Metabacillus sp. KUDC1714: one gene and its partner. Each later gene encodes a partner of the first gene's protein in a complex. Links are inferred from orthologs where the notes say so. Each region holds a gene or a part of one and is shown on either strand. Other genes may lie near its edges.

Evidence for each region. The genes of interacting proteins can lie anywhere in the genome.
Region 2: the proteins of mfd (region 1) and uvrA are in contact, whole or in part, in a crystal structure (PDB 4DFC), measured with the Escherichia coli proteins. The link is inferred for Metabacillus sp. KUDC1714 from one-to-one orthologs.

The regions. Positions count from the first base shown.
Region 1 is NZ_CP055263.1:2,021,714-2,026,442, reverse strand. The notes cover bases 600-4,702. They hold mfd (transcription-repair coupling factor), read right to left. Parts: upstream 4,331-4,702; coding sequence 800-4,330; downstream 600-799. Other genes in these bases: HUW50_RS09515 (anti-sigma-F factor Fin), read right to left, coding at 4,481-4,702. Also shown: spoVT (stage V sporulation protein T), read right to left, coding at 1-523; more of HUW50_RS09515, read right to left, coding at 4,703-4,711. UniProt on the Escherichia coli protein: Couples transcription and DNA repair by recognizing RNA polymerase (RNAP) stalled at DNA lesions. Mediates ATP-dependent release of RNAP and its truncated transcript from the DNA, and recruitment of nucleotide excision repair machinery to the damaged site.
Region 2 is NZ_CP055263.1:1,258,944-1,262,326, forward strand. It holds uvrA (excinuclease ABC subunit UvrA), read right to left. Parts: upstream 3,075-3,383; coding sequence 201-3,074; downstream 1-200. Other genes in the region: HUW50_RS06115 (magnetosome magnetite crystal formation protein family), read right to left, coding at 1-46; uvrB (excinuclease ABC subunit UvrB), read right to left, coding at 3,082-3,383. UniProt on the Escherichia coli protein: The UvrABC repair system catalyzes the recognition and processing of DNA lesions. UvrA is an ATPase and a DNA-binding protein. A damage recognition complex composed of 2 UvrA and 2 UvrB subunits scans DNA for abnormalities.

The DNA of each region.
Region 1 (4,729 bases):
GACGGGCTAAAAATCCTGAAGCTGTCTCGACAGCCTTATGTTCAACTTCTCCAATCGACTGTTCTCTGGAAAAGATAATAACAGCGCCAATTGGATCACCGTTTGCGACAATCGGGCCAATTGTATATGATTTGATCTCTTCACTCACTCCATCGATAATCTGAGTTTCGCCACCATCTGTTTGCAAAACAGAACTTCTATCTTCCATTACCTTCTCGACAATCTCACCTATGTTCTTATTTAGGTAATCCTTTTTAGAACCACCAGATACAGCAATAAATGTATCTCTATCACAGATTAAAACTGGATGACCTAAACTATCGTAAAGGGCATCTGCGTATTCCTTAGAAAAGTCGCTTAGTTCGCTAATAGGTGAATATTTTTTTAATATTACCTCACCATCTCGATCCACAAAAATCTCTAGAGGATCCCCTTCACGAATTCGAAGTGTTCTCCGAATTTCCTTTGGAATAACTACGCGACCTAAATCATCAATGCGACGAACAATACCAGTTGCTTTCATCTTATGTTGCCTCACTTTCATCGGATGATAGGAAAAAAGATGATTGTTTTATTTCCTGTTCATTGGCAAATTGAGTTGTAATCAACTCTTACCTTCTGATTAAATGTTTTTATTAAAAAACTTTCTGACAGGAGCTTGCTTTTTATGTAACAATCACCATTTGTTGAAATTAGTATCCTTCACAAGAGATGTAATATACATCATGAAAGTGATTTTTTAACATTTTAAATGAAGCAGCAACTAATAAGCCTTTCCTTAAACTATTCCTACTAAACCTTAATTTAGGGTCATTTCCTCTTTTTTCACTTGTGCTAAGCCATTAAGTAACTCATTAATAATATCTAACCATTTTGGGACAGCCAGTCCTTTTGTAGCAATAGTTAGCTTCAGTCTGCTACCATCCATACCTAGTCCTACGATTCGGTTATATCTATTGCTTAATTCAAAAAGCCTATGACCATCAATTTTATTACTTGCTCCCTCTTCGATCAGTATATTAATTACATCTTTATCTTGCTTAATAAGCTCCACTCTCTCTTGAATAGCAAATACCTTTATTCGTGCTATTTGGAACAAGTAAGAAACCTCAACTGGATATTCTCCGAATCTGTCAATGATTTCTTCTTGTAGCTCTTCTAATTCTTCAAGCGATGTAATAGCTCTAAAACGCTTATACATATCAATTTTTTGACGACCATCTGTAATATACTCTTGTGGTAAATAAGCATCCACCTGCAGGTCAATTTCAACCTCGATTGCTTTTTCTTTTGTTGGATCTGTTTGCCTTTCTTCAATTGCTTCTTTTAGCATTTGTGAATAAAGGTCAAATCCAACTGAATCGATAAACCCGTGCTGTTGGGCTCCTAACAAATTACCCGCACCCCTAATTGATAGATCACGCATCGCAATTTTAAATCCAGAGCCCAATTCTGTAAATTCTTTAATAGCTTGTAGCCTTTTTTCAGCTACTTCTGTTAGAACCTTATCTTTTCTATGTGTGAAATAAGCATAAGCAACACGATTTGAACGCCCAACCCTACCTCTGAGCTGATAAAGCTGTGATAAACCCATCTTATCGGCATCATTTACAATTAATGTATTTACATTTGGAATATCTACACCAGTCTCAATAATTGTCGTACTGACGAGAACATCAAACTCACCTTCAAGGAAATTGAGCATAACAGATTCTAGTTCATTTTCTGTCATTTTACCATGGGCATATGTAACCCTAGCATCAGGTACAAGCATAGAAATTTCTTCTGCCTTTCTTTCAATATCCTCAACCCTGTTATATAAAAAGAAAACTTGACCGCCACGTGCCATTTCTCGTTCAATTGATTCTCTTACAAGAGCACCATTGTATTCAACAACATATGTTTGCACTGGAAAACGATTTTCAGGCGGTGTTTCAATAACAGATAAATCTCGAACCCCTAGCATTGACATATGTAAAGTTCTAGGAATTGGAGTAGCGGTTAATGTTAGTACATCAACATTTGACTTTAACTGCTTTATCTTCTCTTTGTGTGTTACACCAAAACGTTGCTCTTCATCTATTATAAGTAATCCTAAATCTTTATATAAAACATCTTTTGATAATAGTCTGTGCGTACCGATAACCATATCTACTGTTCCATTACTAAGCCCTTTTTTCGTTTCGTTAATTTCTTTCCTAGATCTAAAGCGACTTAGCAGACCTACCTTTATTGGATACTCTTGAAACCGCTCACGAACTGTCTCAAAATGCTGTTGTGCCAGGATTGTTGTTGGAACTAACAAAGCGACCTGCTTTCCATCAGCAATGGCTTTAAACGCTGCTCTTATTGCAACTTCTGTTTTCCCATAACCAACATCACCACATAGAAGTCGGTCCATTGGACGTAGGCGCTCCATGTCCTTCTTAATTTCTTGAATAGAGCGAATCTGGTCCTCTGTTTCTTGATACGGAAAGGCTAACTCAAATTCCTTCTGCATTTCCCCATCAGGTGAAAACGCATACCCTTCACTCGCCTCACGCTCTGCATATAGCTTAATTAAATCATCGGCTATATCTTGTACAGATGATTCTACTTTCTTCTTAACTCTACGCCAGTCACTTCCACCAAGCTTGTAAATCTTTGGTTCTTTACCTTCTGATCCTACATACTTTTGTACTTGGTCTATTTGCTCAACCGGTACATATAATTGATCGCTACCTTGATATCTAATATTTAAATAATCTTTATGAATTCCATTAATCTCAAGTGTTTCAATACCGAGATATTTACCTATCCCATGATTAACATGAACGACATAATCACCAATCTCCAATTCGGAATAGCTCTTTATTCGTTCAGCATTAGAAAGCTTCTGCCTTCTAACCTGTTTTTTAACTCTTTTTTTGAAAAGCTCCTCTTCAGTGATCACAGCAAGCTTTTGCATAGGTAGCTCGAAACCAGTCTGAAGGTCTCCTTCGATAATGCAAACTTTCCCGCTAACTAATGCTTCCTTATCACCTAGTATAGTTGCGTTTATTTCATAGTCCTCTAAAACTTGTTCTAACTTTTTAGTACGTTCCTCGTTAACCCCTAAAAATACAACAGCATAATTTGATTTTTTCCAACGATCAAGTTCATTTTTTAAAACATTCATCTGACCGTGAAAGTTTTGCATTTGCTTACATGATAAATTTAAGATATTTTGGGGGCTTGTATAAGGGACATGCCTTAAGAATAATGATAGATAGATTAAGGGATGCTTGGATTTTGTCACAACATCCACATAGGAATGTGACATTTTAACATCTTGAAAAATCTTTCCATCTTCAAGTAGACTTGTATACCATTCAGCCTCTTCTCTGTCTAACTGGTCATATGTTTCATGAATTCTACTTATTTCATCAAGGATTACAATAGAGTTATCTGAAAAATAATCTAGTAAACTAGTAGGCTTATCATAGATAAGCGAGGAATATTTAAAGATATCTTGGCTAAATTGCCCATTACGCAGGCGTTCCAAATCATATTGAATATTTTCAATAAGTAATTCCTTTTGCTGTTCGTTTTTCATTTTTTTTAGACTTTTTGCTAAACCGAATTCGACTGCTTGTATGCTTCTAGCTTTAGAATCTTCATTTACAATCATTTCAATTGCAGGTCCAATAGAAATCTCATTCAGCATATGTATCGAACGTTGATCATCAATATTAAATGAACGAATGGAGTCAATCTCCGTATCAAACAGTTCTATGCGAAGTGCATTTTCTTCGGTTAGAGGGTAAATATCAATTATGCCACCTCGAACACTAAATTCTCCCGGTGAGCTAACCATATCAGTTCTTTCGTAGCCAAGTGAAATAAACTGTTGAATATATTCCTCTAGATCAATATCTTGTCCTAGTGTCAATTTCAACTGCTTATCTTTCCAAATCTCTGTAGGTGGAAGCAAGCGTCTAACCCCTGCCACTGGTGCGACAATGATTGAACGCTTCCCTTCAGCAAGTCTATTAAGAACCTCAATTCTTTGAGCCTTTAGCTCTGGACTAGCAATGGCAATTTCAGATGCAATTAAATCATTCACAGGATATAGATAAACATCTTCCACTATTAAGTGGACTAAATCCTCATATATTTTTTGAGCTTGGTAAAGGTTATGTGTGACAATTAACACTGATTTCTTTAAATCATTATAAAGAGCTGCAGTAAAAACTGTTCTCGCTGAACCAGACAAACCAGCTACAAGTTGTTCCTTTAATCCTTCTTCGATTCCTGAAACGATTGTTTTAAAATCGTCTGTATCATAAAAGTATTGTTGCAAACTATTCAAGCTAAAGCCCCTCCTCTCAAAATAAATTCATAGATTCATCTATTATCAGGTTATTGGTTTTAAAATTCGTACTGATACTTATGTTTACACGTACTTACCCATCATGAAAAGTCAAAACAGAAAAATGCTTTGGGGTTGCACCCAAAGCTCTTACTGAATAAAACTCTCATATTGGTGTAAATCTGGATTTCTATTTAGAGCATCCTGACAATCCTCACAAATTGTTTTTATGTGAATATCACCATTTTGCTGGTAAGTGATCATCTCTTGACGTTCATCATTTGTTAAATGATCAAACCCTAGCTGTTCGCTTGAAACAGAGATATTATCAATGCTTCCTACATTCACACCACAGTGTCTACAATGATAATGCAGAGCCATAATTGCCTCCCCTAAAAA
Region 2 (3,383 bases), 760 kb from region 1 along the record:
CACTAAAATAATTCAATGATGCTAGCGCTTTATTCGTTTTATCCAATTTCTTTTCACTCTCCTTATCTTTAATACGTATGAAAGTTGGAGAGGTTTCACTATTTTATTTTTTAGGTTTGTTAAAATATATTTCAAAAAAAGAGAGCATCGATTGTTACTTCGATGCTCTCTCTAACTGGATACCTTAGGAAATCAACTTTTTACTGCGCAACTTCCTCTTTCTCTTTAATTAACTTTTTCATTCGGTCACGATCACGTTCAATTACTGGTTTTAAATATTTTCCAGTGTAGGACTTCTCATTGTTCATAATATCTTCTGGTGTTCCAACGCCAACGATTTGTCCGCCTTTGTCTCCACCTTCCGGACCTAGGTCTACAAGATAGTCTGCCGCTTTAATAATATCTAGATTGTGTTCAATGACTAATACAGTATCACCGTTTTCTACTAGTCTTTGTAATACTTTCAAGAGACGAGCAATATCATCTACATGTAGTCCTGTTGTAGGTTCGTCAAGAATGTATAAGGAACGGCCTGTTGAGCGTCTGTGTAATTCTGAAGCTAGCTTTACTCGTTGTGCTTCACCGCCGGACAATGTTGTTGCAGGTTGCCCTAGTGTGATATAGCCTAAGCCCACATCAAAGATGGTTTGAAGCTTACGTTTAATCTTCGGAATGTTTTCAAAGAATTCCACAGCATTTTCTACTGTCATTTCAAGAATGTCTGAAATGTTTTTCCCTTTATAGGTAACTTCAAGAGTTTCACGATTGTAGCGTTTGCCATGGCATACCTCACAAGGAACATACACATCAGGAAGAAAGTGCATTTCGATTTTAATGATTCCATCTCCACGGCAAGCTTCACATCGTCCACCCTTCACATTAAAGCTAAAGCGGCCTTTTTTATATCCACGTACTTTTGCTTCATTCGTTGTTGCAAATACATCGCGGATATCATCAAACACACCCGTATATGTCGCAGGATTTGATCTTGGTGTTCGACCAATCGGAGACTGATCAATATCAATTACCTTTTCTAGGTGTTCAATTCCTTTTACCTCTTTATGCTCACCAGGCTTGGCTTTTGCATGGTGAAGCTTTTGCGCAAGTGATTTATGAAGAATTTCATTAACTAATGTACTTTTTCCTGATCCTGATACTCCTGTTACAGCAATAAATGTACCTAGAGGGAACTTTACACTTACGTTTTTAAGGTTGTTTTCCTTGGCACCTTTGATCTCAATATATCGTCCATCATGCTTCCTACGTTCAAATGGTAATGGAATAAACTTTTTACCTAATAAGTATTGACCGGTTAACGAGTTAGCATCATTCATAACCTCTTCCGGTGTCCCTGCTGAAATAATCTGGCCCCCATGAATTCCTGCTCCTGGACCAATATCAATTAAATAATCAGCAGCAAGCATTGTATCTTCATCATGTTCAACAACAATTAGCGTGTTGCCAATGTCACGCATGTTTTGCATCGTCCCAATCAGGCGATCATTATCACGTTGATGTAAGCCAATTGATGGCTCATCAAGTATGTACAAAACACCTGTTAATCGTGAGCCAATTTGCGTGGCAAGCCTAATCCGCTGAGCCTCTCCACCAGATAAAGTACCAGCTGCGCGATTCAAGGTTAAATAATCGAGTCCAACATTATTTAAAAACCCTAGGCGCTCACTAATTTCTTTTAAGATCTGGTTTGCAATGGTCTTTTCCTTTTCAGATAGCGAAACATGTTCGAAAAAGGTAAGGGAATCCTGTACAGACAGCTTCGTAATCTCACCAATGTGATTTCCATCTATTAAAACAGCGAGCGTTTCTTTCTTTAAACGATATCCTTTACAAGAAGGGCAATTTTGCTGACCCATATACTTTTCCATTTGCTCACGGATATAGTCTGAGCTCGTTTCTTTAAATCGTCGTTCAACATTTCGAACAACACCTTCAAATTGAATATAGTTCTCTCTAATTTGTCCAAAATCATTTTCATAACGGAAATAAATTTCTTCTCCGTCACTGCCAAACAAAATTTTATCCAGCAAGTGCTTTGGAATGTCTTTAACTGGAATTTCCAAATCAATTCCATAATGATTACATACTGCCTCAAGCAATTGTGGATAATACTGTGAGCTTGTTGGCTCCCACGGTGCAATTGCATGCTGATGAAGCGAAAGATCTTTATTCGGAATAATTAGATCCAAGTCAACTTCAAGCTTTGTTCCAAGTCCGTCACATTCAGGACAAGCACCAAATGGGCTATTAAATGAAAACATTCTTGGTTCTAGTTCTCCTATCGAGAAGCCACATTGTGGACAAGCATGGTGCTCACTAAAAAGCAGCTCTTCTTCACCCATCACATCAATTATAACTCTCCCTTCACCAAGTCGTAATGCTGATTCAAGGGAGTCTGCTAAACGAGAGGCAACACCTTCTTTGACGACAATACGGTCAATCACAACTTCTATCGAATGTTTTTTATTTTTCTCTAATTCAATTTCATCAGATAGCTCCTGCATTTCACCATCAACACGAACACGGACATAACCTTGTTTCTTAATATCTTCAAATACCTTAGCATGTGTCCCTTTTCTACCAGAAACAATCGGTGCAAGAACTTGAAGCTTTGTTCGTTCAGGATAGTCTAGTATCCGATCAACCATCTGTTCAATCGTTTGCGAAGATATTTCAATTCCATGGATTGGACATGTTGGTCGACCAACTCTTGCAAATAATAGACGTAAATAATCATAGATTTCCGTTACCGTTCCAACTGTAGAACGTGGATTTCGACTCGTTGTCTTTTGATCGATTGAAATCGCAGGTGACAGTCCTTCGATCGCATCTACATCAGGTTTATCCATTTGTCCGAGGAATTGACGCGCATATGCTGATAAGGATTCAACATAACGTCTTTGTCCCTCTGCATAAATGGTGTCAAAAGCCAACGAAGATTTACCTGAACCTGATAAACCAGTTAAAACAACAAGCTTATCACGCGGAATGGTGACATCTACATTTTTTAGGTTGTGAGCACGCGCTCCCTTCACAACGATATGTTCCATTGCCATAATTGTTTCATCCTTCCGCTTTAAGCTCTAAAATTAAATCACGTAATTCAGCAGCACGTTCGAAGTTCAAAGCCTTTGCCGCTTCCTTCATTTCGTTTTCCATTTCTGAAATGACTTTGTCTCGTTCCTTTTTCGTCATCTTTGTCAATTTCTTCGTGATCGATGTTTCATACTCTTCCAGTTCTTCAGCTGCAACTGTTGCACGAATTACTTCACGAATATCTTTTTGAATTGTTTGTGGTGTTATGCCATGTTTTTCGTTGTATGCCTGTTGAATTTCACGGCGGCGTTTCGTTTCATTTAAGGCCA